Regions from separate parts of the Geobacillus sp. ZGt-1 genome, predicted to be linked through region 2. Evidence: riboswitches for the same ligand, from Rfam matches in the RefSeq annotation. Region 2 holds a riboswitch; each other region holds the start of a gene.
The links. Region 2 has a riboswitch for S-adenosylmethionine ahead of VU18_RS13095 (methionine ABC transporter ATP-binding protein). Riboswitches for the same ligand answer to the same signal wherever they lie in the genome.

Region 1 (5,804 bases), on a different contig from region 2:
TGGAACAGATGGAGTTTGCTGTATTCGCCGACGATTTGGCCATGGCGGTCGGCCACGATCATCGTGTTTGTCACGCCGGCGGCTGTTTTTTTGGCGACCGAACCAGCGACGAAATGGACGCCGTACGTTTGCGCCAATCGGGAAGCGAGCGCCTTCGCCCGTTCGGCGCCTTCGTCGGCAATTTCATCCAGGCGCGTCAAATCGTAGCCGGTCGTCCATAACTCTGGCAGCACGATGATGTCAGCGCCGTCTTTGGCAGCGGATTCCACGGCCTGTTCGGCTTGCTGTTCGTTTTTTGCTGGATCGCCAAATGCAATGTCAAGCTGCAGGCAGGCGATGCGGATCGTCATGAGCGTTCACCTCGGAAAAAAATTTTTCTTTACATTTTGCTTTTAACGATATATGATGTTGCACTAGAATTTCAAGAATTTTTGAGAAGGTGTGGACGATGACGATCGAATTTCCCTTTTCCGAACTGCTTGAACAGCTGCCGAAGCAGTTTTTCGCCTCGCTCGTGGCGAAAGTCGGTGCGAAGATCAAGGCGGGTTATGATGTGATCAACTTAGGGCAGGGCAATCCGGATCAGCCGACGCCGGCGCACATTGTCGAAGCGATGCAGAAGGCAGCCGCGAACCCAAAATACCATAAATATTCGCCGTTTCAAGGCTACTCGTTTTTGAAAGAAGCCGTAGCGGCGTTTTACGCGCGCGAGTACGGGGTGACGATCGACCCGGCCCGCGAGGTCGCCATCTTGTTCGGCGGCAAAGCCGGGCTTGTCGAGCTGCCGCTTTGCCTCGTCAACCCGGGCGATGTGGTGCTTGTCCCGGACCCGGGCTATCCGGACTATTGGTCGGGGATCGCGCTTGCCCGCGCGCGGATGGAGATGATGCCGCTTTCTTCGGAAAACGGATTCTTACCGGATTACGAAGCCATTCCGGAGTCGGTCGCCGACCGAGCGAAGCTCATGTTTTTAAACTATCCGAACAATCCGACCGGTGCGACGGCGACAAAGGAATTTTTCGCGGAGACGGTGGCGTTTGCCGCCAAGCACGGCATTGCCGTCGTGCACGATTTCGCTTATGGGGCGATCGGCTTTGACGGCCGGAAACCGGTCAGCTTCCTGGAAGCCGATGGGGCGAAAGACGTCGGCGTCGAAATTTATACGTTTTCGAAAACATACAATATGGCCGGCTGGCGTGTGGCGTTTGCCGTCGGCAACGAGCGGATCATTCGGGCGCTTGAGCTTTTGCAGGATCATTTGTATGTCAGCTTGTTCGGCGCCATCCAAGAAGCGGCCGCCGCGGCGCTCCTTGGTCCGCAAGATTGTGTCACGGAGTTGGTCGCATTGTATGAGGCGCGCCGCAATGCGTTCATCGCTGCGCTCTGCGAGATCGGTTGGGAAGCGCCGGCGCCATATGGGTCGTTTTTCGCCTGGCTTCCGCTGCCAAAAGGCATATCATCCGCTGAGTTTGCCGACATGCTGCTTGAGCGGGCGCATGTCGCCGTCGCCCCAGGCATCGGGTTCGGCGAGCACGGCGAAGGGTATGTGCGCGTCGGCCTCTTGACCGATGAAGCGCGGCTTCGCGAAGCAGCGGAGCGGATCGGCCGCCTTGGATTGTTCGAAAAAAATTTTTGAAAAATGATTGACAACGCCAATCGGCGATGTCATAATTCAAAGTAAATTTGCCAATTGTTTGACAAGTGCATAAACGAGCAGGCTTTCTTATCAAGAGCAGGCGGAGGGACGAGCCCAATGAAGCCCGGCAACCGGCTTGGCGCGCGCCAAGCACGGTGCTAATTCTTGCAGCGGAAACGCTGAGAGATAAGAAGAGCGCCATGGATGAGTGACGCCTCTTCTTATGAAGAGGCGTTTTTATTTCGAGATTGAGAGGGATGAACGATGAGTGCAGTGATGGCAACGTATTTGCTTCATGATGAAACAGACATTCGGAAAAAGGCGGAAGGGATCGCGCTCGGCTTGACAGTCGGCACATGGACCGACTTGCCGGCGTTGGAGCAGGAGCAGCTTCGCAAACATAAAGGGGAAGTCGTCGCTATTGAAGAGCTTGGCGAAAGCGAGCGGGTAAACGCCTATTTCGGCAAGCGGCTGAAGCGGGCGATCGTCAAAATCGCCTACCCGACAGTCAACTTCAGCGCCGATTTGCCGGCATTGTTGGTCACGACGTTCGGCAAGCTGTCGCTCGACGGTGAAGTGCGGCTGCTTGATTTAGAGTTTCCGGATGAATGGAAGCGACAGTTTCCTGGGCCGCGCTTTGGCATCGACGGCATTCGCGACCGAGTCGGGGTGCATAACCGCCCACTGTTGATGAGCATTTTTAAAGGCATGATCGGCCGCGATTTGGCGTACTTGACGTCGGAATTGAAAAAACAGGCGCTCGGCGGCGTTGACCTGGTCAAAGACGATGAAATTTTGTTTGACAGCGAACTTCTTCCGTTTGAAAAGCGGATCACCGAGGGCAAGGCGGCGCTTCAGGAAGTGTACGAACAAACAGGCAAGCGGACGTTGTATGCCGTCAACTTGACCGGCAAAACGTTTGCGTTAAAGGACAAAGCGAAACGAGCCGCCGAGCTTGGCGCTGATGTGCTGTTGTTTAACGTCTTCGCTTATGGGCTTGACGTGTTGCAGGCGTTGCGCGAGGATGAGGAGATTGCGGTGCCGATTATGGCTCACCCGGCGTTCAGCGGCGCTGTTACGCCGTCGGAGTTTTATGGGGTGGCTCCTTCGCTTTGGCTTGGAAAGCTTTTGCGGCTCGCCGGCGCCGACTTTGTCCTGTTCCCGTCGCCGTACGGCAGCGTCGCCTTGGAGCGCGAGCAGGCGCTTGGCATCGCCCGGGCGCTGACCGATGAACAAGAGCCGTTTGCCCGGGCGTTTCCAGTGCCATCGGCCGGCATCCATCCGGGCTTGGTGCCGCTCCTTGTCCGCGATTTTGGCCTTGACAGCGTCGTCAACGCCGGCGGCGGCATCCACGGCCACCCGGACGGGGCGATCGGCGGCGGAAAGGCGTTTCGCGCCGCCATCGACGCAGCGCTGGTCGGCCGTCCGCTTCGTGAAGCGGCGAAAGACAACGAGGCGCTGCAAAAGGCGATCGACCGCTGGGGCGCTATTGAGGTGGAAGCATGACGAAACAACTCGTTCTTTTTTGCGATTTTGACGGCACGATCACGGAAAACGACAACATCATCGCGATTATGAAACAGTTCGCCCCGCCGGAGTGGGAGACGCTAAAGGACGACATTCTCGCCCAGCGCATCTCCGTTCAGGAAGGCGTCGGAAAAATGTTTTCGCTTCTTCCGTCAGCGCTGAAAGGGGAGATTGTTGACTTTTTGCTTAGCACCGCCCGCTTGCGCGAAGGGTTCCGCGAGTTTGTCGCATGGACAAAAGAGCAAAGCATCCCGCTCTATATCGTGAGCGGCGGCATCGACTTTTTCGTCTATCCGCTGCTTGAAGGGCTCATTGAACCGGAGCGCATTTTTTGCAACGGCTCCGATTTCAGCGGTGAGACGATCCGCATCACATGGCCGCATGCATGTGACAGCCGGTGCCAAAACGGCTGCGGCTGCTGCAAGCCGTCGCTATTGCGCAGGCTTGCCCGCCCGGACGGGTATCACGTCGTCATCGGCGATTCGATCACCGACTTGGCGGTGGCCAGGCAAGCCGACTATGTGCTGGCGCGCGATTTTCTGCTTGAAAAATGTCAAGAGCTTGACCTGCCGCACGCGCCATTTGCGACGTTTTTTGACGTGATGGATGCGTTGCAGCGAATGGAGGTGATCGTATGAGCATTGTCGTGAAAAAGTGGAACGAGCTTGCGGAAGTGAAAGCCGAGCTCGCCGCCCGCGATTGGTTTTTCGCAACAAGCGGCAATTTGTCGATCAAAGTGACGGACGACCCGTTGACGTTTTTGGTGACAGCGAGCGGCAAGGATAAGCGGAAGCAAACGGATGAGGACTTCTTGCTCGTTGACGCTGCCGGCCGACCAGCGGAGAAAACACATTTAAAGCCATCAGCGGAGACGCTGCTGCATGTGGAAATTTACAGCCGCACAAACGCCGGTTGCGTCTTGCACGTTCATACCGTGGACAACAATTTGATTTCTGAACTGTATGCGCAAAACGGGGAAGCGGTCTTTTCCGGCCAGGAAATCATCAAGGCGTTCGGCATTTGGGAAGAAAATGCCGCCGTGCGCATCCCGATCATTGACAATTACGCCGACATTCCAACGCTCGCTCGGGAGTTTGCGAACTATATCCATGGCGACGCCGGCGCCGTGTTGATCCAAAACCATGGCATCACGGTCTGGGGGCGTACAGCGTTTGAAGCGAAAAAACATTTGGAGGCATGGGAGTTTTTGTTCCGCTGGCAGGTGAAGCGGCTGCTTTTGCAGCGGGCCGGCCTGCCGGTTGGCTAATCCATATACATTTTTCCAAAGGAGGATGTGAACAATGGCAGTCATCAAAGTGAGAAAAACGGGCCAAGTGATTGAAGGAGAAGACAATGTGCGCGCGTTTTTGAACAGTCAAGGGGTGTTGTATGAACATTGGGACATCACGAAACTGCCGGAGCATTTGCGCGATAAATATGTTCTGACAGATGAAGAAAAAAATGAAATTTTAGCGACGTTCAAAGACGAAATTGAAGATTTAGCGGCGCGCCGCGGCTACAAAACGTGGGATATCGTCGCTCTGTCCGACGCGACGCCGAACTTGGATGAGTTGCTGAAAAAATTTGAACAAGTGCACATCCATACGGAAGATGAAGTGCGCGCCATTACGGCCGGCCATGGCATTTTCATCATCAAAGGCGACAAAGAAACCGGCTATTTTGATGTAGAGCTTGAAGCCGGCGACGTCATTTCCGTGCCGGAAGGGAATCCGCATTACTTTACGCTCATGGATGACCGTCGGGTCGTTGCGGTGCGCTTGTTTATCGACCCGTCCGGCTGGGTCGCTCATCCATATGAAGAAAAAGAGGAAGCCGTCCAATAACAATGAACGCCCCGCTGCTTATATACAGGCAGCGGGGTTGTTTTCGTTAAAACGATTGTGTTAGAAAAATCATAAACAAAATGCCGACAATAAACGCGTACGTCGATGTCCGTTCATTTCCATCGCCATGGCTTTCGGGAATGAGCTCTTTGTAAATGATAAACAGCATCGCCCCGGCGGCAAACGCCAACCCGTATGGAACGAGGCCGCGGAAGAGAGAGGTTAAATAAAAGCCGAGCAAAGACGTCACAATTTCGACCGCGCCGGTTAACGTGGCAATGACAAACGCTTTAAAGCGGCCAATCTGCTGATTGACTAAAAACAAGGCGACCAAAAATCCTTCCGGCGCGTTTTGCAAGCCGATGGCCAATGCGATCAAATTGCCGATTTGCGAAGCGCCGTCTGAGGCGTAGCTCACCCCGACTGACAGCCCTTCGGGGAGATTGTGCATCGCAATGGCGGCGATGATGAGCATCGCCTTTTCGTCGAATTGCAAGCCGCTTTTCGTATGCTCCAAGTCGATATGGGGGACGGTCATCTCAAGCAACGTTAACACGAGCACCCCCGCCGCCAATCCGATGGCGAGCGCCTCAAAACCGCCGGACCGCAGGGCCTCGGGAATAAGACTTGTCATCGAGGCCGCCATCATAATGCCGGCTGAAAACGCGAGGAGCACATCGCGCCAGCGGTGGGTGAGCGATTTGGCCATAAACAAAATCGGCACAGCGCCAAGTCCGGTCGATAAGGCGGACAGCACACTGCCGGTCAATACCCCGTTCATCCAATTCCCCCTTCAT
Region 2 (4,892 bases):
GAGGCGTTAAATGACCATCCGGAGTACGTGAACGAATCGCCGTATGACAAAGCGTGGATGATCGTCGTCAAACCGAATGATTTGAGCGAAATCGACAATTTGTTGACGGCGGAACAATACGAGGCGATGATCAACGAAGGATAAACGTTCCTGCAATCTTCGCTTCGATTCGGGCACTCTATACATACCGGAATTTGATTGAAAAAAGGGGTGCTCGCGATGGCGCTGCAAACGACGCGCATAGATGTCACGGACCGGATCATCGGCAAACTGAACGGCCGCTCGCTGGAGTTGTACGAGGAAGGAGAGCTCATCGGGCGCCTTCCGCTTCCGGCGGCCGTCCCGTTGAAAAAGGGGTATACCGAACAAAACGGAAGAATTTACAAACAGGTGACCGCTACCGTTGAGCCGGACCAAAAATATGTCGATTGCGACGGGGAAGCGGGCTGGTGTTGAAAGGCAACGGTGGATGGCCGTTGCTTTTCATTTTCAACATTTGGCCGGCGCAAGACATACAATAATAGTATCCTCATTTGAAGTTAGGTGGGTCGGACATGCGACGCGTGGAAAAAGTGATCATCGTCGAAGGGCGATCAGACAAGCAAAAAGTGGCGGCGGTGCTGAACGAACCAGTCGTCATCGTCTGCACAAACGGCACGATCAGTGATGCGCGCCTTGAGGAGCTGGCCGATGAGCTGGAAGGATGCGATGTATACGTCTTGGCCGATGCCGATGAGGCGGGAGAAAAATTGCGCCGGCAGTTTCGCCGCATGTTTCCAGAGGCGGAGCATCTTTACATTGACCGGGCGTATCGCGAAGTGGCGGCCGCTCCGCCTTGGCACTTGGCGCAAGTGCTGTTGCGCGCTCGTTTCGACGTCCGCATCGAATCGCTCATGAGGGGAAGAGGCGAGTGAAAGCGATCGACCGAAACGATGTCATGCGAGTGGTGGAAGTCGAGCCGCTTCTGGCCCTTTACTTGTATACCCCGCTGTGCGGCACGTGCCAGCTGGCGCGGCGGATGCTCACGGTGGTGGAGCAGTTGTTTCCGGCGCTGCCGTTTTACGAAACGGACATCAACTATATCCCTGAGCAGGCCGTTGCGTGGAAAATTGAAAGCGTTCCTTGCCTGCTTCTTTTTAGGGACGGAACGGTCGCAGGCAAGTGGTATGCCTTTCATTCCGTTCCGTATTTGTACGAAGTGATTCAAGCCTGCTTGCCGTCCCGATGATTCGCCTTTTTTTGACGCTGTTTGACACATTTCTTGGGAAATGACAAAAACGGCGCTCGTTCGTCAACGGGTTGTCGAGATTTTTGTAAAGGATTTCTCCTCTTCAGGTGGAAGTGAAAAAATAAAAATGGGGGAGGGGATATCCATGGAAATGCGTGAATTAGTTGGGCAGTTCGTGGAACGGATGCAAGTGTTGCGCCATTTGGTGCCGATTTTGCCGGATGAGCAGCTGTATGTTCGGTTTGAAAGCGATGACGAAACCGCCTTGCTGTTGATCGGCAAGGAATCAGCCGCTAGAGGGATGGAAAACGATGAACGGAAAACATTGACGGTGCGCGGTTCCAAAGAGGCGCTCGCGTCCCTGCTGAACGGCGAACTGAAGCTGCAGCAGCTCGTCCGGCTGCGCGAAGTGCATGTATCGGGAAGCTTTCGTCATCTGTTGCTGCTTGAGTCGCTCCTCCATTTGGCTAAGCCTTATCGGGACGTCGGATAAAAAAGATGTTGACACGCTTCGACAGACAATGATACAATCACATTCGTAGTCAATTGAATAGGCGATTGTTGCGCTCTTATCAAGAGAGGTGGAGGGATGTGCCCAATGAAGCCCGGCAACCGTCAGCGCATGTGCTGAAATGGTGCCAATTCACACAAAGCGGCCTGCTTTGAGAGATAAGAGACGGAATGGTGCACAATACCTTTCTGTTCTCTGCGGGCAGAAAGGTTTTCTTTTTGCGCTCTGCCGCTTGGGGAGGAAGGTGAAACGATGATTACACTCGAACAAGTGACGAAAATCTATCAAGCGGCCAACGGTTCGGTCACAGCCGTCGACAATGTGTCGCTTGAGATTCGCGAAGGAGAAATTTTCGGCATTATCGGCTACAGCGGCGCTGGGAAAAGTACGCTCATCCGCTTGCTCAATGGGCTCGAGAAGCCGACGAGCGGCCGGGTGGTCGTCGCCGGGCGCGATATGACGCGCGTGAAAGGGCGGGAGCTGCGCAAGGCGCGCCAAGAAATCGGGATGATTTTCCAGCATTTCAACTTGCTTTGGTCTCGCACAGTCAGGGAAAACATTGCCTTTCCGCTTGAAATTGCCGGCGTCCCGAAAGAGGAGCGGAACAAGCGGGTGGATGAATTGATCGAGCTTGTCGGCCTTTCCGGGCGCGAGGATGCCTACCCGTCGCAGCTGAGCGGCGGGCAAAAGCAGCGGGTCGGCATCGCCCGGGCGCTCGCCAACAACCCGAAAGTCTTGCTGTGCGACGAGGCGACATCGGCGTTGGACCCGCAGACGACCGATGCGATTTTGGACTTGCTCGTTGACATCAACAAGCGTCTCGGGCTGACGATTGTGCTGATCACCCATGAAATGCACGTCATCCGCAAAATTTGCGACCGCGTTGCGGTGATGGAAAGCGGCCGAATCGTCGAGCAAGGCGAAGTGTTGCATGTGTTCCGCAACCCGCAGCAGCCGATTACGAAACGGTTCGTCAAGCAGCTGATCGAGCCCGAGGAGACGGAAGAGGCGATTTCCCATTTGTTTGGCCAATACCCGAGCGGGCTGATCGCGCAGCTGACGTTCGTCGGCGCGGCAGCCGGAAAGCCGCTCATCAGCCAGGTCGTGCGGCAATTTGCCGTCGATGTCAACATTTTGCAAGGGAAAATTTCGCAAACCCATCAAGGCGCCTATGGGGTGCTGTTTGTGCACCTCGACGGGGCGAGGGATGAAATCGACCGGGCGCTTGACTATATTCAACGCCAGCAGGTGGCGGTGGAGGTGATTCACGATGCTCGCTAACCTCCTGCCGAACGTGCAATGGGAGACGGTGTGGGCGGCGACGGTCGAGACGCTGTATATGACGGGAGTGGCGGTGGCGGCCACTTTCGTCCTCGGAATCGTTCTTGGCTTGCTTCTATTTTTGACAGCGAAGGGCAACCTATGGGAAAACCGGTTTGTCAATACCGTGGTTGCGGCGTTTGTGAACATTTTCCGCTCTATTCCGTTTATTATTTTGATCATTTTGCTCATTCCGTTTACAACATGGCTCGTCGGGACGATGCTTGGCGCCAATGCGGCGCTGCCGGCTTTGGTCATTGGGGCCGCGCCGTTTTACGCCCGCATGGTCGAAATCGCTCTTCGCGAAATTGATAAAGGCGTCATCGAAGCAGCCCAAGCGATGGGCGCCTCAACGTGGACGATCATTTGGAAAGTGCTGCTGCCGGAGTCATTGCCGGCGCTTGTCTCCGGCATTACGGTGACGGCGGTGTCGCTCGTCAGCTATACAGCGATGGCTGGAGCCATCGGCGCCGGCGGGCTTGGGAACTTGGCGTATTTGGAAGGGTTCCAGCGCAACCATAACGATGTGACATTTGTCGCAACCGTATTGGTGTTGGTCATTGTATTTATCATTCAGCTGATCGGTGACTTTGTCACTTCGAAAATCGATAAACGATAAAGGGGGAAACAACTGATGAAGAAATGGTTGGGTGTGTTGCTCGCCGCCATTCTCGTGCTCGCTTTGGCGGCATGCGGCGGCAACAATAACGACAGCGCGGAAGGCGGCAAAGACGGCAAATTGGTGAAGTTGAAAGTCGGTGCGTCGAACGTGCCGCATGCGGAAATTTTGGAAAAAGCGAAACCGATTTTGAAGAAAAAAGGCATCGACTTGGAGATCATTACGTTCCAAGATTACATCTTGCCGAACAAAGCGCTGGCTGAGAAGCAAATCGACGCAAACTATTTCCAACACATTCCGTATTTGGAATCGCAAAAGAAAGAGTACGGCTATGATTTCGTCAACGCCGGCGGCATTCATATCGAGCCGATCGGCTTATACTCGAAAAAATACAAAAGCATTGAAGAACTGCCGGACGGCGCGACGATCATCATGAGCAACTCGGTCGCCGACCATGGCCGCATTTTATCGATGCTGCAAGAAAAAGGGCTCATTAAATTGAAACCGGGCGTCGATAAAACGAAAGCGACAGTCAATGACATCATCGAAAATCCAAAGCATTTAAAATTTAAGGCCGATGTCGACGCCGGGCTTCTGCCGCAAATTTACAAAAACGGCGAAGGCGATGCGGTGCTGATCAACGCCAACTATGCGCTTGACGCCGGTTTGGACCCGGCGAAAGACCCGATCGCCGTTGAGTCGCCGAAAAACAATCCGTATGTGAACATTATTGCGGTGCGCAAAGGCGATGAAAACCGGAAAGAAATCAAAACGCTTGTCGAAGTGCTGCAATCGAAAGAAATCCAAGATTTCATTAAAGAAAAATACCACGGCGCCGTCATTCCAGCGGCGGAAAACAATCAATAACGGGAGCGTTTCGCTTCCGTTTCTTTTTTGTCCCCAAAAAGCCGCTCCCCTTAAACGAAAAGAAAGCAGCAAAGGTTAAAACGATTCTGAATCCGAGGGCGCCGCGGCCGACCTGTTTCTCCGCTCTTCATCGGCCGTTCAAACGCGCCAGTACGGCGGCGAGCATAACGATGATGACGCAGTTTTGCAGGACGATCACAGCCGTTAAGCTGAAGGCGCCGTCTCCCTGTTCACCGAGGGTGTTGCCGATGATGATCCACGTCAAAAACGAAGCGAAAGCGGCTGTTAAGGCAAAGACAACCCAACGAATCAATCGCATTTCCCCCTTTTGTATTGATGATGGAAGT
Region 3 (12,888 bases), on a different contig from region 2:
AACTCCTATTGGGAGAGCCAAGGGCTGAAGAGTCTTTATCAACGATATGAATCTCTGCGTCAGACTTAATGGAACCGCCGTATACCGAACGGTACGTACGGTGGTGTGAGAGGACGAGGGTTAGTCACCCTCTCCTACTCGATTCCTGCTTAAGCAGGGTGCCTCTCGTTCCGCTCCCGTTCTCTCGTCTATGTCAACGAAGTCTTATAATTTGACAACGTTCGCTGCTTGCGGTCCGCGGTTTCCTTGGACGATTTCAAACGAAACTTCTTGGCCTTCTTCTAACGTTTTGAACCCTTCACCTTGGATCGCCGTGAAGTGGACGAATACGTCGGAACCGCCTTCCACTTCGATGAAACCGTAGCCTTTTTCGTTGTTAAACCATTTTACTTTACCACGTTGCATAATACTGAATTCCTCCTAATACCTTTAGCCTGTTCGGCTAACCTCAAGATTTTTATCAAATAACAAAATATACTTCACAGCCATCCAAGATGCACCTTCATGTTGAATGCCTGAAATATATTCTGTTATATGATGACTTTACTATACACTACCGCGGGTGGCCGCGTCAAGCAAAAGAAAGGAAATTTCCGAAAAAATTGTTTGCCGGCCCGAAAAACAATGCGTTGAAAAGGAAAACGGGCCGCTGGGGGAGAAAATAGTCATGAGCGGGCCACAACGCCCATACATTGGAATAGGAACGACAAAAAGGGGGAGAGCGGATGTACCGCGGAAAAATCGCGGGAAAAGAAGTGATCGTCCGGTTAGGGAGCCGGGTCAGCCGCCGTTATTTCAGCGACAATAAAATTTACCACATGGTTCTTTCGTACGGAGAGTCGGCGTTTCGCAAAGGGCAGGATATGTTTTGCATCTATAATGACCGCGTCGGCTTGATTGTCGCGGAAGTCGAGCAACAGGACGTCCCGGTCATTCGAATCGATTACATTATCGAAAACGAAAATGTGTACGAATAACCAATTGACAGCGGAAGGCGAATGCGGTAATCTCGAATGTAAGCGGTAACAAAACAAGCCGCATTCGTCCCTGTTTCTCCCAGGGGCAGACGTGCCGCGCCAGCATCGTCTGTTTATTTTTTGGCTCGCGTTGAAACAAGCGGCTTCGTTTTTTCGTATGATGATATGACAAGAGAGACAAAGAGGTGACTACGGTGTTATTGCGCAAAATGATGTCAAGAGTCGGAGTCGGGTCGGCGCACGTCGACTTGATCTTAAATAAATCGTTATGGCGCCAGGGGGAAATGATTCAAGGGATCGTCCACATTTACGGCGGAACGGTGGAACAAAGGATCGAGCGGCTCGATGTGGAGCTCGTGCAAAAAACAATCGAAAACGGCAAGGAGCTGGATGCCATTGTCGCCGTCATTCCGGCGGCCGGAGCGTTTTGGATCAAGCCGAGCGAGAAAAAGGAAATCCCGTTTTCCTACATGATTCCAGAAACCTTGCCGCCATCGCGCCCCGGCCAGTCGTACCGGTTCATCACCCGCCTTCATATCGAAGACGCGGTCGATACGCTCGACTTCGATTACGTGCAAATTTTGCCGAAGAAATAGGTTGACAGCGTTTTCAACAGATGATATGCTAAAAGCAAGTTAATAACGTTGTGGTGGAGAAGCGGAGACCCACACATATTCCTCGTTGCTTAGCGGGGAAGTGTGTGGGTTTTTGTTTTTCCACCCAACGGCTAACCCTCCGGAGGGGCCGCCCAAGCAGGAAATAGCAGAGGAAATCACGAATGAAAAGGGGGAAGAGAACAAATGTCGCCATTTTTAGGGGAATTCATCGGCACGGCACTGCTCATCATTTTCGGCGCTGGTGTGTGCGCCGGGGTCAATTTAAAGAAATCATATGCGGCCAATTCGGGCTGGATTGTCATTACGATGGGGTGGGGGCTGGCGGTGGCCGTGGCCGTATACGCTGTCGGCCGGTATAGCGGCGCCCATCTCAATCCAGCGCTGACAGTGGCATTGGCCATAAGCGGTGATTTTCCATGGAAAGATGTCCCTGGCTATGTGTTGGCACAAGTACTTGGCGCTATGGTTGGGGCTGCCGTCGTCTATCTCCACTATTGGCCGCATTGGAAGGAAACAGACGACCCGGGTGTCAAGCTTGGCGTGTTTGCGACGGGTCCGGCAGTGCCGAATACGGCTGCCAACTTGCTTAGCGAGATCATCGGAACGTTTGTGTTGGTTTTGGCCATCTTGGCCATTGGCGCCAACAAATTCGCTGATGGGCTCAATCCATTTATCGTTGGTTTTTTGATCGTGGCGATTGGACTGTCGCTCGGCGGTACGACGGGATACGCCATTAATCCGGCCCGAGACTTTGGACCTCGCTTAGCCCACTTTTTCCGGCGGACAGCGCCAACGCATCGGCATTGCGCGGGCGCTCACGCTCAATCCGAAGCTCATCATCGCCGATGAGCCGGTGTCGGCGCTTGATGTGTCGGTGCAGGCGCAAGTGTTGAATTTCATGAAAGAAATCCAGCAGGAGTACGGGCTGACGTATTTGTTCATCAGCCATGATTTAGGGATCATCCGGCATATGTGCGACCGCATCGGCATTATGTACCGCGGCCGGCTCGTGGAGGAAGGGACGAGCGAGGAGATTTTTACGAATCCTCAACATATTTATACGAAACGGCTGCTCTCCGCCATTCCGAACGCCGATCCGCGCGAACGCGGCCGGCAGGAGGCGCTTCGCCGCGAAGTGGAAAAAGAATATGAGCAGTCGTATTCCCGCTATTTTGATGCAAACGGCCGGGCTCACCCGCTCAAGCCGATTTCGCCGACGCACTCGGTGGCCATTCCGTAAAGAGGGGAAGACGGGAAGATGCTGAAATTTATTTTACGGCGAATCCTCATTATGATTCCGCAATTGTTTTTGCTGAGCGTCCTCATTTTCTTACTGGCGAAGGCGATGCCGGGCGACGCGCTGACGGGGCAGCTGGCGGCCAACCCGAAAATGGATCCGCAGACGCTTGAGGAAATGCGGGAAAAACTTGGCTTGAATGATCCGGTACATATTCAATACATCCGTTGGGTGAAAAACATGCTGCAAGGGGATCTCGGCCTTTCCTATACCCACCAGCAGCCGGTCACTGATCTGCTGGCCGGACGGATCGGGAATACGGTGTTGCTGTCGGCGGCGATTTTAATTTTGACGTACCTGATTGCCATTCCGCTTGGCATCGTGTCGGGGCGATGGACAGATACATGGGCTGATAAGCTGATCGTCGGCTACAGCTATCTCGGGTTTGCCACGCCGCTGTTCATTTTTGCTTTGATCATGCTGTTTATTTTCGGCTTTCACCTTGGCTGGTTTCCAACCGGCGGCAGCGTGGACGTTCAGGTCGAGGAAGGGACGCTCGCTTACTATTTAAGCAAATTGAACCATCTCATGCTTCCGGCGTTGTCGGGAGCGCTCATCAACACGGTCGTTACGATTCAATATTTGCGCAGCGAAATCGTCGATACGAAAGTGAAAGATTTCGTGAAAACGGCGCGGGCGAAAGGCGTGCCGGAGCGGCACATCTATTGGCGCCATATTTTGCGCAATTCGTTTTTGCCGATCGCGGCGTTTTTAGGGTATGAGATCACCGGGCTTGTCGGCGGTTCCGTGTTTTTGGAGTCGATCTACAGCTATCCGGGGCTTGGCCAGCTGTTTTTGCAGTCGATTATGCAGCGGGATTACAGCGTCGTGACGGCGCTCGTCATGATTTCCGGCCTGGCGACGCTGGTGGGCACGCTGTTGTCGGACATCATTTTGAGTGCGGTCGACCCGCGCATCCGGATTGAGTAGGGAAGGAGGAAGGCAGCTGACATGAAAGCGGAAATCAGCGGCCCAACGCCGGCCGGAGCGAACATCGAGAAAAGCCCTTCCGCCTTTTCGATCATGTGGCGGGAGGTGGCTCGGGATCGGCTCGCGCTTGGTTCGCTCATCATTTTAGGAATCCTTTTGTCGATCGTCTATGGCGTGTCGCTCTTTTTGGATCAAGAGGAAATCGTGAAAGTGGATTTTCTTTCCATCTATTCTCCGCCGTCAGCGGAACACTGGCTTGGCACAGACTACGGGGGGCGCGACGTGTTTGGCCAGCTCATCATCGGCGCCCGCAATTCGTTTACGATCGGGCTGGCCATTACGCTCATCACTGGGGCGATCGGCCTCATTGTCGGATTGGTGGCCGGCTATTTTGGCGGCTGGATTGACAATGTCATTATGCGCATCATCGATTTCATTCTCGTTCTGCCGTTTTTGATGCTCGTTATTGTTTTTGTCGCCATTGTGCCTAAATATAATGTATTGACGTTCATTTTGATCATGAGCGCGTTTTTGTGGACGGGCAAAGCCCGGCTGATCCGCGCCAAAACGCTGGCCGAGCGCGAGCTGGATTATGTCAGCGCGTCAAAAACGCTCGGCACGCCAGATTGGAAAATCATTATTTTTCAAATTTTGCCCAACCTCAGCTCGATCATTATCGTCAATTTGACGTTAAATTTGGCGGGCAACATCGGCATCGAGTCCGGGCTCACGTATCTTGGCTTCGGGCTGCCGGAGAGCACGCCGAGCTTAGGGACGTTGGTCAGCTATGCGACCAACCCGGATGTTTTGCAAAACAAATGGTGGGTTTGGTTGCCTGCGTCATTGCTTATTTTAGTGATGATGCTGTGCATAAATTTCATCGGCCAAGCGCTGAAACGTGCGGCTGATGCAAGACAACGACTAGGATAAGGGGGAAGAAAATGTGAAGAGAAAATGGCTGGCGGCTCTCGCCGCGCTCTTGCTCGTGCTCGCCGGGTGCACGGGCAAATCCGACACAACGAGCGGAAAGGGCAACAATAACGAAAAACCGGCGGCTCAGAAGGAAGACATCAGCAAATTCCCGATGACGGTGAAAAACGACGGGAAAATCATCGACGGCGGCGTGTTGAAATACGGCCTTGTGTCCGATACGCCGTTTGAAGGGACGCTCAGCTATGCATTCTACACCGGAGCGCCCGACGCAGAGATTTTGCAATTTTTTGACGAGTCGCTTTTCCGGACGAACGGTGACTATGAAATTACAAATGATGGGGCTGCCACGTATGAGTTGTCGGATGATAAAAAGACGATGACAATCCATATTAAAGACAATGTGAATTGGCATGACGGCCAGCCGGTGACCGCTGAAGACTTGGAGTATGCGTATTTGGTCATCGGCCATAAAGATTACACCGGCGTCCGCTATGGCGATGCGCTCATCCAAGGGATCGTCGGGATGGAAGAATATCACAGCGGCAAAGCGGATAAAATTTCCGGCATTAAAGTCATCGACAAAAAGACGTTGACGATCACATGGAAACAGGCCAATCCGTCGGTGTTGACCGGCATTTGGGCGTATCCGCTGCCGAAGCATTACTTGAAAGACATTCCGATCAAAGACTTGGCGAAATCGGATAAAATCCGGAAAAACCCGATCGGGTTCGGTCCGTTTAAAGTGAAGAAAATCGTTCCGGGCGAGTCGGTAGAGTTTGTTCGCAATGATGACTACTGGGCTGGCAAACCGAACTTGGAAGGCGTCATTTTGAAAGTCGTCAGCCCGCAAGTCGTCCTGCAAGCGCTGAAAAAAGGCGAAATTGACGTCGCTGAGTTCCCGACTGACCAATATTTGAACGCGAAAGGGACGAAAAACATTCAGTTTATCGGTAGAGTGGATTTGGCGTACAACTATATCGGCTTTAAACTCGGCCATTGGGATGCGAAAAAGCAGGAAAACGTAATGGACAATCCGAAATTCCAAAACAAAAAACTGCGCCAAGCGATGGCGTATGCCATCAACAACCAAGAGGTGGCTGACCGCCTGTATCATGGCTTGCGCTTCCCGGCGAACACGCTCATTCCGCCGTCGTTCCCGGGCTATCATGACAGCTCCATCAAAGGATATACGTACAATCCGGAAAAAGCGAAACAATTGCTGGATGAAGCGGGATATAAAGATGTGGATGGCGATGGCCTCCGCGAAGATCCAAACGGCAAAAAATTCAAGATCAACTTCTTGGCGATGAGCGGTGGGGACATCGCTGAACCGCTGGCCAAATTTTATATGCAATGCTGGAAAGATGTGGGCCTCGATGTTCAGCTTGTAGACGGACGCTTGGCGGAGTTCAACTCCTTCTACGATATGGTCGAAAAAGACGATCCGAAAGTGGATGTCTACGCCGCCGCTTGGGGAACTGGAACGGACGTCGACCCGTACGGATTGTACGGCCGCAACGTCATGTTCAACTACTCGCGCTGGGTGAATGAGAAAAACGATGAACTGTTGGAAAAAGGCCATTCCGAACAGGCGTTTGACAAAGAATATCGTCGGAAAATTTACAGTGAATGGCAAAAGCTGATGAACGAAGAAGTGCCGGTCATCCCGACGTTGTATCGTTCGGCCATTTATGCCGTCAACAACCGCGTCGCCAACTTCACGGTCGATCCGGGCTCGAAACTGACGTGGAAAGATGTCGGCGTCACGTCCGAGCAACCGGAAGTCGAACAATGACGATTGTTGCCTTTGATGATGTATGATAAGATAGAAGATAAATTGCATACGTCTTATCAAGAGTGGGCGAGAGAACGGGCTTGATGACCCCACAGCAACCTGCCGCAGGCAAGGTGCTAACACCCGCAAAGCGGTTTCGCTTTGGATGATAAGAACGGCTCATGGCCCCTTTCGCATCATTCCGAGGCGAAGGGGGTTTTTGTCGATGGGAGGTGAAGGAGAAACAGTGGAGGAGGCGGTTTCGCTCCGCGCTTGCATGGCCGCTCATCTCCCTGCCGCAGCGTTCGCCGTTTGTGTCATGCGCTGTGTGCAGGCGGAGCTCATCCGGTTTGACCCTAAGGCGGCGGTGCATGTCGACCGTGGGGACGGATACGTTCATTTGTATGGGGAAGCGCAAGGAACAGCCTTTTCGTTGTTGTTGACCAACAGTGAGGCGGACGAATGGAAGGCGGACGGACCGTACGCCCTTGACCGCTACATATGGACAGAGCTTGGGAAAAAAGGGATTTTCCCGATGCAGATGACGCCGTATTTACAAGCAGTATGGTTAACTGAGTCATAGAAAGGAAGAGGGACGAATGGCAGTCAAAAAATTTGAACATGTCGGCATTCAAGTGAAAGACATCGAAGCATCGAAAGAGTTTTATCAAAATGTTGTCGGCTTGGAGCTGCTCGACGAAATGATTCATACGAACGGCACGATGAAATTGGCGTTTTTAGGGATTGGCGGCTCGATCATTGTCGAGCTGATCGAAGGATACAATCCGGATTTGCCGACGGAAGGAAAAGTGCACCATGTGGCGTTTACGGTGGAAGGCATTGAGCAGGAGAAAGAACGGCTTCAGTCGCTCGGTGTGCCGCTTGTGTGGGAAGAAATAACGACACTTCCGAACGGAGCAAAATATTTGTTCTTCCTCGGGCCCGACGGCGAATGGATCGAGTTTTACGAGCCTGCTCGATAAATGGCGTCACGCTAGGCGGCCAGCTGTTTGGGCCGCCTATGAATTTGCCGTCTGGCGATTGGCGCTTCGTTCCATTTTTCTTCGTATGGCCTTGCCTGCCGCTAGACAACAACCGTCCATGTAGGAGTCGTCGTCTTCTCGATTCAATGGTATACTAGAAAAAGAGAGGGGGAGGATGACGTGGAAGAAATGATCGTGCACGCGATTCAAGACGACTACCCTGATGAATTCGCCTGGTGCTACGGCTGCGGGCGTCTGAATGAACAAGGCCACCATTTCCGCACCGGGTGGCGGGGCGACAAAACGGTGACGGTGTATACGCCGCGTCCGGAACATACGGCGATTCCAGGGTTTGTGTACGGCGGGCTGATCGCCTCGCTCATTGATTGCCACGGCACCGGTTCAGCGGCGCTTGCCTTGCATCGGAAAAACGGCCATGAACCAGGGAGCGGGGAAACGCCGCCGCGCTTTGTTACTGCGTCGCTTCACGTCGATTTCGTCAAGCCGACGCCGCATGGAGTGCCGCTTGTCGCCGTCGGCACTGTGACGGAGATTCATCCGAAAAAATGGAAAGTGGACACCGAAGTGTTCGCCAACGGCGAACTGTGCGCCCGCGGGCAAGTCGTCGCCGTCGGGGCAAGTCGTCGCCGTCGTAATGCCGAAAACGTTTGTCCGTGGGTAACAAGCAACGAAAGGCGCCGGAGAGCGGCTGTTTTTGACAGCGCTTTCTCCGGCGCTTGGCAACTGGTCGAAAACGGCTGCGCCTCACCTCGTTTCGCCATTGAGGACTGATGATGTCATGAAAAAGGCAACTCGACAACGCCTCTTCTCAAGTGGGGAAACCTTGTGAAATTGGTTCTCCTTTTTCAACAAAACCACCGATTTGGCGAACATCATCGTTTTTCACCGGTTTTCTCGGATTCCTCTGATCATCGCTTTCCATGCGTTTCAAAACAACAACAGCAGCTGCTGTTTGGCCTCGTCGAATCCAAGGAGAACGAGCATGCGCAAAAACGCCTTTTGGAGATCCATCACCTTCACGGTTTGTCCATGATCAGCACCGACGACGTGGCGCTCGCCACCTCTTTGCCGTTTTGCCGCACGATGGCGGTTACATAGGCGACGGTTTTCCCGAACTTTTCCACCCGCGCCTCGATTTCGGCTTCTCCAGCCGCCGCTGGGCGGTGAAACGTCGTCTGCAAGTTGATGGAGGCGTGCATTTGGTCATCGCGAAGCAAGGTCGTCACTGCATACGCCATGAGAATGTCCGCCGCCGCCCCGACGAACCCGCCCATAATCACCCCGTTGCCGTTGAGCAGCGATTCGCTGATTGTCCATACGCCTTTCGCATAGCCGTCTCGGGCTTCCGTCAGGCGGACGCCGAGCGTTTCGTCGCATGGGGGCGGCGCGCTTTGACCGGCGATGACAGCGTGCAAGTTGGTCATTGGCTTCATGTGGAACACCCTTTCTGTTGTCAATCATGTTTTTTTATTCGCCAAACGGCGGCGATTTCCTCTTTTCGCGTGCATGAGGAGGAGAACGGCAAAGCTGTGGCGAAAGAAACAAGCAGCTGATGATGGAAAGGAGATGGTCTCATGTATCAACCGCCAGACGCCGGCCGTTGGACGGGACGGATTGACAGCGTGAGCGATGAGCAGGCGTTTCGTCTTCATCAGCGCATTCGCCTGCTCGATTTGTCCAAGCCATTGGAGACGGTGGAACGAGCGGCGGCATTCATCGGGTTTGCGTGCGACGAAGGCGTGCGCCGCAACCAAGGCCGCCAAGGGGCGAAAGAGGCGCCCGCTGCCGTCAAAGCCGCGCTCGCCCGGCTGCCTTGGCATCTTCCGGAAGGGGTCGTTGTCTATGACGCAGGCGATGTCGTTTGCGTTGAGGAACGGCTCGAACAAAGCCAGACGGAACTTGGCGAAGCCATCGCCCGCCTGCTGCAACACAACATGGCGCCTATCGTGATCGGCGGCGGCCATGAGACGGCGTACGGCCATTACTTGGGCGTTCGGGAAGCGCTTGGGACGGATGCCCGCCTTGGCATTATCAACATCGACGCCCATTTTGATTTGCGCCCGTACGATGACGGCCCGACGTCCGGGACGATGTTTCGGCAAATATTGGATCAAGACGATCGAGTGAGCTACTTCTGCCTTGGCATTCAGCGGCTCGGCAACACGGCAGCGCTGTTTGCGGACGCCGAGACGTATGGGTGCCGGTACATGCTTGAAGACGAGCTGACCGCAGGGCCGATCGAGGCTGCCTATGAACAAATTGAGAAATTTGCCGCCGATCATGATGCGGTGATGCTCACCTTTTGCATGGACGCCATCAGCGCGGCCGCCGCGCCGGGGGTGAGCGCGCCGTCGCCGTTTGGGCTCGCCCCGTCTCTGGCGCGCGCGCTCATCCGCCGAATCGTTTCCCATCCGAAAACGATCAGCGTCGACCTTTGCGAAGTCAATCCACTCTGGGATGAAGGCGGAAAAACGGTGGCGTTGGCGGCCGCCTTTTGCATGGAGGCGCTCCTTCATTTTCAACGCTTGCAGCCAAGGCGGTGAGAACGTGAAATTGGTCATTGCCGAACGGGATGACAAAGAACGGGAAGCGATCCGCTGGCTCGTGTCCGCGTATTCCTTGCCGATTGAGCGGGTGTATACGGCAGCCACCGTGGAGGAGATGATGGCCGTCTTGGAGCGGGAGGCGCCGGAGCTGTTGTACGTCGAACTCGACATGATTCCGTATGAACGATGGCCGCAGGCGACCGCCCACGTCCGCTTGTTTTGCCAACGGGTGATTGCCGCAACGGCCGAGGCGACGTTCGCGCGGGCGAAACAAGCCATCGACTGGCAATGCGTCGATTTGCTTGTCAAGCCGCTTGAGCCCGCCAGGCTGAAGCAGGCGCTGCGGGCGGCGGCGTCGCGTTCCCCGGGACGCCCAGGCTTGCCGGCGGGATTGGACGTCCATCACGACGATTACCGCTCCTTGTTTTGCGATTTTCCTTCCGCGGCCTCCGCGCATGTATGGCTTGTGCAGGCGGAACAGCCCGCTTTGTCTCAAGAAGTGATCCGTTTCTTGATGGATTACCCGTTTCGCGGACGGGCGCGTGTATTGCCGCTCACCCGTATGGCGGTTTGCCTGCTTCCCGATTTGCCGGGCGACGGGAAAGAAGAGGCGTGGAAGCTGCTGCGCGATTGGGAGGAAGATCATCATGAGCCGCTCGCGGTTGTCGTGATGCCGCCTGAGGGCCGGAGGACGGCGCGCGCGCAATACCAAGCGGCGCGCCGGTTGCTCGAGACGACGTTTTTCATTGGCTATCGCCAAGTGATCGCTCCCGCTTCGGAATACGAACAGTGGCGTGAGCTCGATCCGTTTTTGACGCCCGAGGAGCAGCGGCAATGGATCGAGATGCTCGAGCGGTTCGACCACGAAGCGGTGAAACGGTGGCTGCAGCGCGAATTTTCCCATTGGTCGCCGCCGTTTCCGAGTCCGGAGATGGTGCGGACGCGGCTGACAAGCATCTTGGCACAAATCCGCCGGTTTATGAAAACATACGGCCTTGACCGCGGCGGAACCGAACGCGAATATATGCGCATCTTTCAAGACATTTTGTACAATCCCGTCTTGTATCGTATCGTTCAAGAATTGATTTTATTTTTATATCGGTTGTTCCATGAGGCCAAGCAGGCCGAGGAAGATGCGCGCGTCGACGCCGTGGAGCGCGGCCTCCGCTATATGGAGGCGCATTTTCGCGATCCGTCGCTCACGCTTGAGCGGGTCGCGGCCGCTGCCGGGCGCAGTCCCGCGTATTTCAGCCATTTGTTGTCGAAAAAGCGGGGCGTGACGTTTCGCCAGTGGCTGACGAATCGGCGGCTTGAGGAAGCGAAGCGGCTGCTTCGGCAGACGGACTTGTCGATCAAAGAAATCGCCGAACAAACCGGGTTTCGCACCGCCCATTATTTGACGCGCGTCTTCAAAGCCGAACTGAATGAGACGCCGACCGCCTACCGCGACGAACAACGGCCGAAACCGCCATCGCCGCGGTAGGCGGTTTTGTCTGTGGCAAAGCGCAGCCTTGCCGGATCGCGGGCGAGAGGGGGCGGCGTATGTTTCAAAAGAAATGGATCGATATCGAAAAAAATGAACAAATAAAACGGAGAGGAAATAGAAAATTCAAAAAAATGTGATCACTTTTAAAAGACGTGCGCCTATCTTCTCCTTCTTCGCTCCCTTACAATGAAAAGCAAAGAGGAAAAAGGAGAGGATGACGATGGCAGAAAAACGGACCGTCAGCCCGCCCGCGGGAACTGAGCGGCGGGCGAAAGGATGGATTCAAGAAGCGGCGCTGCGGATGCTGAACAACAATTTGCATCCCGATGTCGCCGAGCGGCCGGATGAATTGATCGTCTACGGCGGCATCGGCAAGGCGGCGCGCAACTGGGAATGCTACGAGGCGATTGTGGACACCCTTCTTCGTTTAGAAAACGATGAAACGTTGCTCATTCAATCCGGCAAGCCGGTGGCGGTATTTCGCACGCATCCGGACGCCCCGCGCGTGCTGATCGCCAACTCCAACCTCGTGCCCGCATGGGCGACGTGGGATCATTTCCATGAGCTCGACAAAAAAGGATTGATCATGTACGGACAAATGACGGCTGGCAGCTGGATTTACATCGGCAGCCAAGGAATCGTTCAAGGAACGTATGAAACGTTTGCCGAAGTGGCGCGCCAGCACTTTGGCGGCACGCTGGCCGGGACGATCACGCTAACCGCCGGCCTTGGCGGCATGGGCGGGGCGCAGCCGCTCGCGGTGACGATGAATGGCGGCGTCTGCCTCGCTGTCGAAATCGATCCGGCCCGCATTCAGCGCCGCCTTGATACGAAATATCTCGACACGATGACCGACAGCTTGGAGGCGGCGCTTGCGATGGCGAAACGAGCGAAGGAAGAGAAAAAAGCGCTGTCAATCGGCCTTGTCGGCAATGCGGCTGAAGTGTTGCCGCGTCTCGTCGAAATGGGCTTTGTTCCGGACGTCTTGACCGATCAAACGTCCGCCCATGATCCGTTGAACGGCTACATCCCGGCTGGCCTTACGCTTGATGAGTCCGCCGAACTCAGGGCGCGCGATCCGAAGCAGTACATCGCCCGCGCGAAACAGTCGATCGCCGCGCATGTGCGGGCGATGCTGGCGATGCAAAAGCAAGGGGCGGTGACGTTTGATTACGGCAACAACATCCGCCAAGTGGCAAAAGACGAAGGGGTGGACGACGCCTTTTTCTTCCCGGGCTTTGTGCCGGCCTACATCCGCCCGCTCTTTTGCGAAGGAAAAGGGCCGTTCCGCTGGGTGGCGCTCTCGGGCGACCCTGAGGATATT
Region 4 (7,435 bases), on a different contig from region 2:
GCCGATGTTTTGCGCGACATACAAGGCGTTGAACGCCCGCCGCCCCCCTTCCGGCCAAATCGCCCCGGCGTACGCCGACGCGGCCGGAAAGACGACGCCGCTGCCAACGCCGACAAACGCCAAAAACACCGCATAATGCGGCCAACCGTGCCAAACGCTTAAGCCGCCGAGCGCGGCTATCGTCAACATCGCTCCGGCCAACAAAACGCGAAACCCGCCGATCCGGTCAAACAAAAAGCCGCCGGCCAAGCTGCCGATGACGCTTCCCCCAGAGTTGAGCATGAGCACGACACCAGCGACAGCGAGCGGCTGGCCGAGCTGTTCGTGCAAATAGATCGTGTTTAGCGGCCATAGAAACGACGCCCCTGTCACATTGAGCGCCATGCCGACAAGCAGCCACCAAAGAGCGCGGGGCATCGGTCATCATCCTTTTCTGGCTTTTATTTTGAGTTCCGAAATAATTGTAGGGGAAAACAGGAAAAAATGCAATCAAAAAGGCGGAGCGTTCCGATGCGTCCGCCACTTTTTTGCCAAACTAACTCCCCACGGAAACAATGGCTTTTGAAGCGGGGCTCCTGCGCGAAAAGAAGAACAAGACGGAGCGGCTTCCGCCCCTTTGGCTTGTCGTCACCCGTTCCGCTGCTTGGAGCGGATCGGTTGGCCGCCCGTTTCCTCGTATTGCTTTTTCGCCAGCTTCACCGGGTCAAAGTCTTGACCAAGCTCAAGATCGTTATTGTTTTGGCCGTTGCGTGTTTTTTGTTCCGGATTCGTTTGTTTCAAGCGTCGCTTCATGTCGTGTTCCTCCTCGTTTCAGCGGTCAAGCAAAATCATGTCGTTTTGCAATTGCTCCAGTTGGAGCCGCATCCGATGCAGCTGCTCGCGCTGCTGGGCGTTGCAGCTTCGCGCCAAGTGCGCTAAATCGATGACCGTCTGCTCGAGCATCTGCTGGGCGTTGGTGTATTCGGTGATGTTGTAATGCTCCTGCTTTTGCGCTTCCGTATATTGCTCTTTCGCGTAGCGGATCACATCTTCACACCGCTGCAAAAATTCCTCAACGGATTGTCTTGTCGCCATGCGCTCACCTCGTTTCGTGATATTCCCTCATGTTTACTATGCGCCGCATAGGCCGGCCGTATCACGCCAATGATTGGCAGCGGTCGATTTTCCATGAAGTTTTTGTTACAATGCCGACGTGAGGATCTTCGTTCAGCTCGATCAATGTCGGTCAGCTCAAGGTTTTCTGTCACGCCGGCGCAGAGGATGGAAAGTTTAGGGGAAAAGCGATGGCATCCGACACTTTGGCGCAACGCCACGCCTGCCAACGTAAACGATGAAACGATCACAAGGAGGGGCCAACCGATGGCTTTGATGAACATTTTGCCGTTTGCCCGCTTTTTGCTTGATCAAGCAGTCAACGAAGGCGACATCGCCGTCGACGCGACCGTCGGCAACGGGCACGACACCGTGTATTTGGCCCAACGCGTCGGGGATTTCGGCCATGTGTTCGGCTTTGACATTCAGTCTGAGGCCATCACCGCCGCTTCCGCCCGCCTCGCGAAACATGGGCTATGCGGGCGGGCGACGTTGTTCGAGCGAAGCCATAGTGAACTGCTTGAGGCGCTTCCCGCCGATGTACACGGGCGCATCGCCGGCGCGGTGTTCAACCTCGGCTATTTGCCGGGCGGCAATAAGCAAATCGTCACCCAGCCGAAATCGACGATCGAAGCGGTCCGCCAGTTGCTTTCCGTCATGAAGCCGGGCGGCGTCATCGTTCTTGTCGTCTACCACGGCCATCCGGAAGGAAAGCGCGAACGCGACGCGCTCCTTGATTACGTCCGCTCTCTTGATCAACGGCGCGTCCATGCCTTGAAATACGAATTCATCAATCGGCAAAACAACCCGCCGTTTTTGCTCGCGCTCGAAACCCGGGCGGATAAGGGCGCCTGAATCAATCGGATCCCGCCCCTTTTGCCAATACAAGCAAACGGCCGCCCTTATGAAAAGGACAGCCGTTTTTGCCGCTCCTGCCAAAAGCGGTATGCTTTTCCGTTCCAATAGAAAAACTGCGACGCCGCCCCGCCGGCGCGGACGAGCCGGCGCGCCAGCCGGCGCAGCCCGCGCTGCTTTTTCACCTTGGCATCCGACAAATACAATCCAAGAAGCCCTCGGTGAATAAGGCGGTGAAACTCGCCGTGCGGAAGGGCGCCAACATGGCGGTCGGCCTCTTCGATGAAATGGCAAAGCCGCTCAAGCATCACCGTTTCATTCGGATAGTAAAAGCAAAAGTTTAAATCGCCGCCGTCCCGGTCTTCCTCCTGATCGATCAAATAGTCGAGCAAAATGTGCAGTCCTTGAATGTAAGGAAAATAACCGTCGCGCACTTGTCTCGCCATCTCCGGCGGCAGCGATTCGCCAAACGCATAGGCGACGAGGCAGAAAATGCCGAGCGTCGAACCGGAGCAGGCGGAAAACTCATACCACTCCATCGGCGGCAAGGCGTCTTTGTATTGCGCGAACCATTTCTCCAGCCGCGGCACCCGCTCGCTCGCTTCAACATGTTTATGCACTTGCAAGTCGCAATAATATCCGGCCAATTCATGCAAAAATGGGGCGATCGTCTCATAATGGCGCACCGTCTCGAGCACCTCTTGGCACGTGCGGACAAGCGCCGGCAAATAGCCGCCGTCTTCCTGTTCGCGGCGATGGCGGTAATAGTTCGACGGCTCTGCTCCGATCGTCAAAGCGTCCGGCATCGAATCGTGCAAGGCGCGAAAGTCGAGCGGATCGAGCGAGGTGCTGCGGTCGCACAAATTATCCAAATAATCGCTGATCGTCTGGTAAGCAACGATAAAGCGGATGCAATCCTCCATGTTTTCTCCGGCCAAGAGCGCCAAAATGGAGCCGCCTTCGCAATGGAACGTTTTCGAAGCGATGCTTGCGAGCGCCTGGCGCCGCAATTCCGGGTCGGGAATGCGCTCGGCCTGGCGCCGCCAATAGGCAAGCTCGCGGTGGACAAGCGGAAGCACGTCACGATACACCATTTTCATCAAGGCGATGGGGTTTTTCGGAATGTTCAATCGGCTCACCTCAGGTGCAAACACCATGGTCTCGTCTCCTAGCATTTCCATCTTATCGGCAACCAAAATCGTTTCGCGTCTGAACAGCTTGCGATCTCGTCTTCCAGTATTGCCATCAATGCGGCCGGGGCAAACCATAAAAGGGTTGGCGACGGAGTGAAAAAGCCGCTCAACAACGGTTCTTCTCACGTTGAGAAGCTTTGTGAAATCGGATCTTCTTCCCCGATCCCAACCACTCATCGGGCGAAACGAAACGTTTTTCACCAATCCCGATTAGGCGCGCTCGCTTTCGTTGGCGATTTGGACGCAGCGTTGTACAATACATGGTGAACGATCGATTTTGCAACAGAAAGGAACGAACGCCCATGATTTACCCATACAAAGGCAAAACGCCGCAAATTGCCGCCTCCGCCTTTATCGCCGACTATGTGACGATCACCGGCGATGTCGTGATCGGCGAAGAGACAAGCATTTGGTTCAATACCGTCATTCGCGGCGATGTGGCGCCAACGGTGATTGGCAACCGGGTCAATATTCAAGATAACTCAATTTTGCATCAAAGTCCAAACAATCCGCTTATCATTGAGGACGGGGTGACGGTCGGCCATCAAGTCATTTTGCACAGCGCCATCGTTCGCAAAAACGCGCTCATCGGCATGGGCTCAATCATTTTGGACCGCGCGGAAATCGGGGAAGGCGCGTTTATCGGCGCCGGCAGTTTAGTGCCGCCGGGCAAAAAAATTCCGCCCAACACGCTCGCCCTCGGCCGGCCGGCGAAAGTCGTCCGCGAACTGACGGAAGACGATATCCGCGAAATGGAGCGCATCCGCCGCGAATATGTCGAGAAAGGGCAGTATTACAAAGCGCTGCAGCAACAGCGGACATCGTGCGCCGACAAAAAAGAGCTGCCGTGATCAGGCAGCTCTTTTTCTTTCATCACTTGTCCGCCAACGCCAGCGCTTGTTCTTTCAACAAGGCGGCTTTGTCGGTGCGCTCCCACGGCAGGTCGATGTCCGTACGCCCAAAATGGCCGTAAGCAGCCGTCTGTTTGTAAATCGGGCGGCGAAGGTCGAGCATTTTGATGATGCCCGCCGGGCGGAGATCGAAGTTGTTGCGCACGACTTCAATCAAAATGTCTTCCGACACTTTGCCGGTGCCGAACGTATCGATCGAAATCGAAACTGGGCGGGCGACGCCGATCGCGTAGGCAAGCTGCACTTCGCATTTGTCGGCCAGTCCTGCCGCGACGATGTTTTTCGCGACATAGCGGGCCGCATACGCCGCCGAGCGGTCGACTTTCGTCGGATCTTTGCCCGAGAACGCGCCACCGCCGTGGCGGGCGTAGCCGCCGTACGTATCGACGATGATTTTGCGCCCCGTCAACCCAGCATCCCCTTGCGGACCGCCGATGACAAACCGTCCTGTCGGGTTGATGAAATATTTCGTGTTCTCATCAAGCAGCTCCGCGGGCACGACCGGCTTGATGACCTGCTCTTTAATGTCGCGCTGGATTTGCTCTTGCGTAATTTCCGGATGGTGCTGCGCGGAAACGACGATCGTATCGACGCGCACCGGTTTGCCGTTTTCATCGTATTCGATCGTCACTTGCGTTTTCCCGTCCGGCCGCAAGTACGGCAAGACGTCCGTTTTGCGCACTTCCGCCAATCGGCGCGCCAAGCGGTGCGCAAGCGAAATCGGCATCGGCATCAATTCTTCCGTCTCATTGCAGGCGAACCCAAACATCAATCCTTGGTCGCCGGCGCCGATCGCTTCGATTTCCTCGTCAGTCATCTGACCTTCGCGCGCCTCGAGCGCCCGGTCCACCCCCATCGCAATGTCCGGCGATTGTTCGTCAATCGATGTCAGCACCGCGCACGTATCGGCGTCAAATCCGTATTTGGCGCGCGTGTAGCCGATCTCCCGGACCGTATCGCGGACGATGCGCGGAATGTCCACGTATGTTGATGTCGTGATTTCCCCGCTCACGAGCACCAGCCCGGTCGTAACGCTCGTTTCGCAGGCGACGCGGGCGTTTGGATCTTTTTCCAAAATGGCATCCAAAATGGCGTCAGAAATTTGGTCGCAAATTTTATCCGGATGTCCTTCCGTCACAGACTCTGAAGTAAACAAGCGGCGTTTGGCTGACATTCGGTTTGTTTCCTCCTCTTGGCATAATGTGGCGACACGGAACTCATTTCCCTTTTTCCCTTCGCAATATAAAAAACCTTTCCTGTAACGGCTGAGGAAAGGTCATGGCAATCGTATTGCTTCCTTTCACTCTTATCGTTCAAGGACTGCGCCTTGCCACAGGTTAGCACCATTTCACACATGTACAGTTGTGACGGTTGCTGGGCTTCATCGGGCCTGTCCCTCCACCGGCTCGGGATAAGAGTATCCGTTCAATGACTTATCTTATCGCAACGGAATCGGCAAAGTCAACTATCAAAATTCATTTTTTATCATTTCCAGCCGCGAAAATTCTTTCCTCAAGGAAACCAACACATTGGGCAAAATAAAGTTTGAAAAACCCACACAATTAGTATGGACTATTAATAAAAATGTGTTATACTATTTTCAAGAGTGATTACAAAAAGAAGGCAGGTTTTGAATATGGGGATCGCAAACATGACGAATAAGCTTGATTTATTGCTGCAAAAACCGTACGTGCATCATCAACTGTCCGTCGCCGAGCTCGTTGAGAAAGTCCTGCAACGGAACGAAGGACGGCTGACGCACACCGGAGCCGTCGCGGTGACAACCGGCAAGTACACAGGGCGGTCGCCGAAAGACAAATACATCGTCGAAGAACCGTCAACGAAGCAAACGATCGACTGGGGCGCGGTCAACCAGCCGATGTCTCCGGAGACGTTTGATAAACTGTACGACAAAGTGCTCGACTATTTAATGAAGAAAGATGAACTGTTCGTGTTTAAAGGCTTTGCCGGCGCCGATCCGAAATACCGGCTGCCGATTCAAGTCGTCAACGAATTCGCCTGGCACAACTTGTTCGTCCATCAGCTGTTCATTCGGCCGAGCGCCGCAGAGCTCGCCGCGCATGAGCCGCAATTCACCGTCATTTGCGCGCCGAACTTTAAAGCCGACCCGAAAGTTGACGGCACGCGCTCGGAAGCGTTCATCATCATCTCGTTTGAACGGCGCACCGTGTTGATCGGCGGCACCGAGTATGCCGGCGAAATGAAAAAATCGATTTTCTCGGTGATGAACTATTTGCTGCCGGAACAAGGCATCCTGCCGATGCACTGCTCGGCCAACGTCGGCCAGGAAGGCGACGTCGCCCTCTTTTTCGGCTTGTCGGGAACGGGAAAAACGACGCTCTCGACCGACCCGAACCGCCGCTTGATCGGCGATGATGAGCACGGCTGGTCAAACCGCGGCATTTTCAACATCGAAGGCGGCTGCTATGCGAAATGCATCAACCTATCGCGCGAGAAAGAGCCGCAAATTTTTGACGCCATCGGCTTCGGCGCGGTGCTCGAAAACGTCGTCCTCGACGACGCGACGCGGGTGCCGAATTACGACGACGGCACGCTGACGGAAAACACGCGCGCCGCCTACCCGCTTCAGGCGATCAAAAACATCGTCGACCCAAGCGTCGCCGGCCATCCGTCCACGATCGTGTTTTTGACGGCTGATGCGTTCGGCGTCCTGCCGCCAATCAGCAAGCTGACGCGTGAACAGGCGATGTACCATTTCTTAAGCGGCTACACAAGCAAACTCGCCGGCACCGAACGCGGCGTCACCGAACCGGAAGCAACGTTCTCAACGTGCTTTGGCGCACCGTTTTTGCCGCGCCCGGCCGTCGAATACGCGGAAATGCTCGGGCAAAAAATCGCCGAACACAACGTCCGCGTCTTTTTGGTCAACACCGGCTGGACAGGGGGACCGTACGGCGTCGGCAGCCGCATGAAGCTCGCCTACACCCGGGCGATGGTGCAAGCCGCCGTCGAAGGGGAGCTGGACAACGTCGAAACGGTGCAAGACCCGATTTTCGGCCTCGCCATCCCAACCCACGTCCCCGGCGTGCCGGATGACGTCCTGCAGCCGCAAAACACATGGGCTGACAAACAAGCATACGAACAAAAAGCAAAAGAGCTGGCGCAAAAGTTCCGCGCCAACTTCCGAAAGTTCGCCCATATCGACCCGACGATCGAAAAACTCGGCGGACCGCTCGTGTAACAAGAACCCGGCCGGACAGGGAACATCCTGTTCGGCCGGTTTTTCTGTTCTTTCCTCTGCTTTCGTCTCCGACACTGAATCGTTAGACATTTCTGTACGTCGGTCCGTTTCATTCGCCTCAAACAACCAGACTCGAGCAAACGCAATGAGCTTCTGTGTTT

Region 1: it holds a riboswitch for S-adenosylmethionine, as region 2 does, so the genes downstream of both, mtnW (2,3-diketo-5-methylthiopentyl-1-phosphate enolase) here and VU18_RS13095 (methionine ABC transporter ATP-binding protein) in region 2, are expected to answer to the same signal.
Region 3: it holds a riboswitch for S-adenosylmethionine, as region 2 does, so the genes downstream of both, VU18_RS05975 (hypothetical protein) here and VU18_RS13095 (methionine ABC transporter ATP-binding protein) in region 2, are expected to answer to the same signal.
Region 4: it holds a riboswitch for S-adenosylmethionine, as region 2 does, so the genes downstream of both, metK (methionine adenosyltransferase) here and VU18_RS13095 (methionine ABC transporter ATP-binding protein) in region 2, are expected to answer to the same signal.

What each region holds. Positions count from the first base shown of each region.
Region 1 covers NZ_LDPD01000012.1:66,112-71,915, forward strand. The annotation lists gene VU18_RS04015 (carbon-nitrogen family hydrolase) at 1-350, opposite strand, end outside; gene VU18_RS04020 (pyridoxal phosphate-dependent aminotransferase) at 449-1,636, shown strand; SAM riboswitch class I at 1,721-1,829, shown strand; gene mtnW (2,3-diketo-5-methylthiopentyl-1-phosphate enolase) at 1,901-3,142, shown strand; gene mtnX (2-hydroxy-3-keto-5-methylthiopentenyl-1-phosphate phosphatase) at 3,139-3,801, shown strand; gene VU18_RS04035 (methylthioribulose 1-phosphate dehydratase) at 3,798-4,430, shown strand; gene VU18_RS04040 (acireductone dioxygenase) at 4,465-5,007, shown strand; gene VU18_RS04045 (ZIP family metal transporter) at 5,054-5,788, opposite strand.
Region 2 covers NZ_LDPD01000025.1:85,491-90,382, reverse strand. The annotation lists gene gcvH (glycine cleavage system protein GcvH) at 1-144, shown strand, start outside; gene VU18_RS13115 (YusG family protein) at 220-456, shown strand; gene VU18_RS13110 (toprim domain-containing protein) at 555-914, shown strand; gene VU18_RS13105 (thioredoxin family protein) at 911-1,228, shown strand; gene VU18_RS13100 (hypothetical protein) at 1,374-1,721, shown strand; SAM riboswitch class I at 1,795-1,904, shown strand; gene VU18_RS13095 (methionine ABC transporter ATP-binding protein) at 1,992-3,020, shown strand; gene VU18_RS13090 (methionine ABC transporter permease) at 3,010-3,678, shown strand; gene VU18_RS13085 (MetQ/NlpA family ABC transporter substrate-binding protein) at 3,694-4,545, shown strand; gene VU18_RS13080 (hypothetical protein) at 4,673-4,864, opposite strand.
Region 3 covers NZ_LDPD01000013.1:344,587-357,474, forward strand. The annotation lists gene ltrA (group II intron reverse transcriptase/maturase) at 1-69, shown strand, start outside; gene cspD (cold-shock protein CspD) at 205-405, opposite strand; gene VU18_RS05940 (hypothetical protein) at 726-977, shown strand; gene VU18_RS05945 (sporulation protein) at 1,172-1,573, shown strand; partial or broken gene VU18_RS05950 (MIP/aquaporin family protein) at 1,778-2,371, shown strand; partial or broken gene VU18_RS05955 (ATP-binding cassette domain-containing protein) at 2,367-2,834, shown strand; gene opp4B (oligopeptide ABC transporter permease) at 2,853-3,821, shown strand; gene VU18_RS05965 (ABC transporter permease) at 3,843-4,751, shown strand; gene opp4A (oligopeptide ABC transporter substrate-binding protein) at 4,765-6,549, shown strand; SAM riboswitch class I at 6,600-6,704, shown strand; gene VU18_RS05975 (hypothetical protein) at 6,755-7,111, shown strand; gene VU18_RS05980 (VOC family protein) at 7,128-7,511, shown strand; partial or broken gene VU18_RS05985 (PaaI family thioesterase) at 7,692-8,193, shown strand; gene VU18_RS05990 (PaaI family thioesterase) at 8,549-8,965, opposite strand; gene hutG (formimidoylglutamase) at 9,107-10,075, shown strand; gene VU18_RS06000 (response regulator transcription factor) at 10,080-11,561, shown strand; gene hutU (urocanate hydratase) at 11,785-12,888, shown strand, end outside.
Region 4 covers NZ_LDPD01000023.1:740,001-747,435, forward strand. The annotation lists gene VU18_RS12425 (MFS transporter) at 1-417, opposite strand, end outside; gene VU18_RS12430 (hypothetical protein) at 628-792, opposite strand; gene VU18_RS12435 (YtzC family protein) at 811-1,074, opposite strand; gene VU18_RS12440 (class I SAM-dependent methyltransferase) at 1,360-1,947, shown strand; gene VU18_RS12445 (tetraprenyl-beta-curcumene synthase family protein) at 1,995-3,104, opposite strand; gene VU18_RS12450 (gamma carbonic anhydrase family protein) at 3,443-3,991, shown strand; gene metK (methionine adenosyltransferase) at 4,014-5,225, opposite strand; SAM riboswitch class I at 5,355-5,469, opposite strand; gene pckA (phosphoenolpyruvate carboxykinase (ATP)) at 5,688-7,274, shown strand.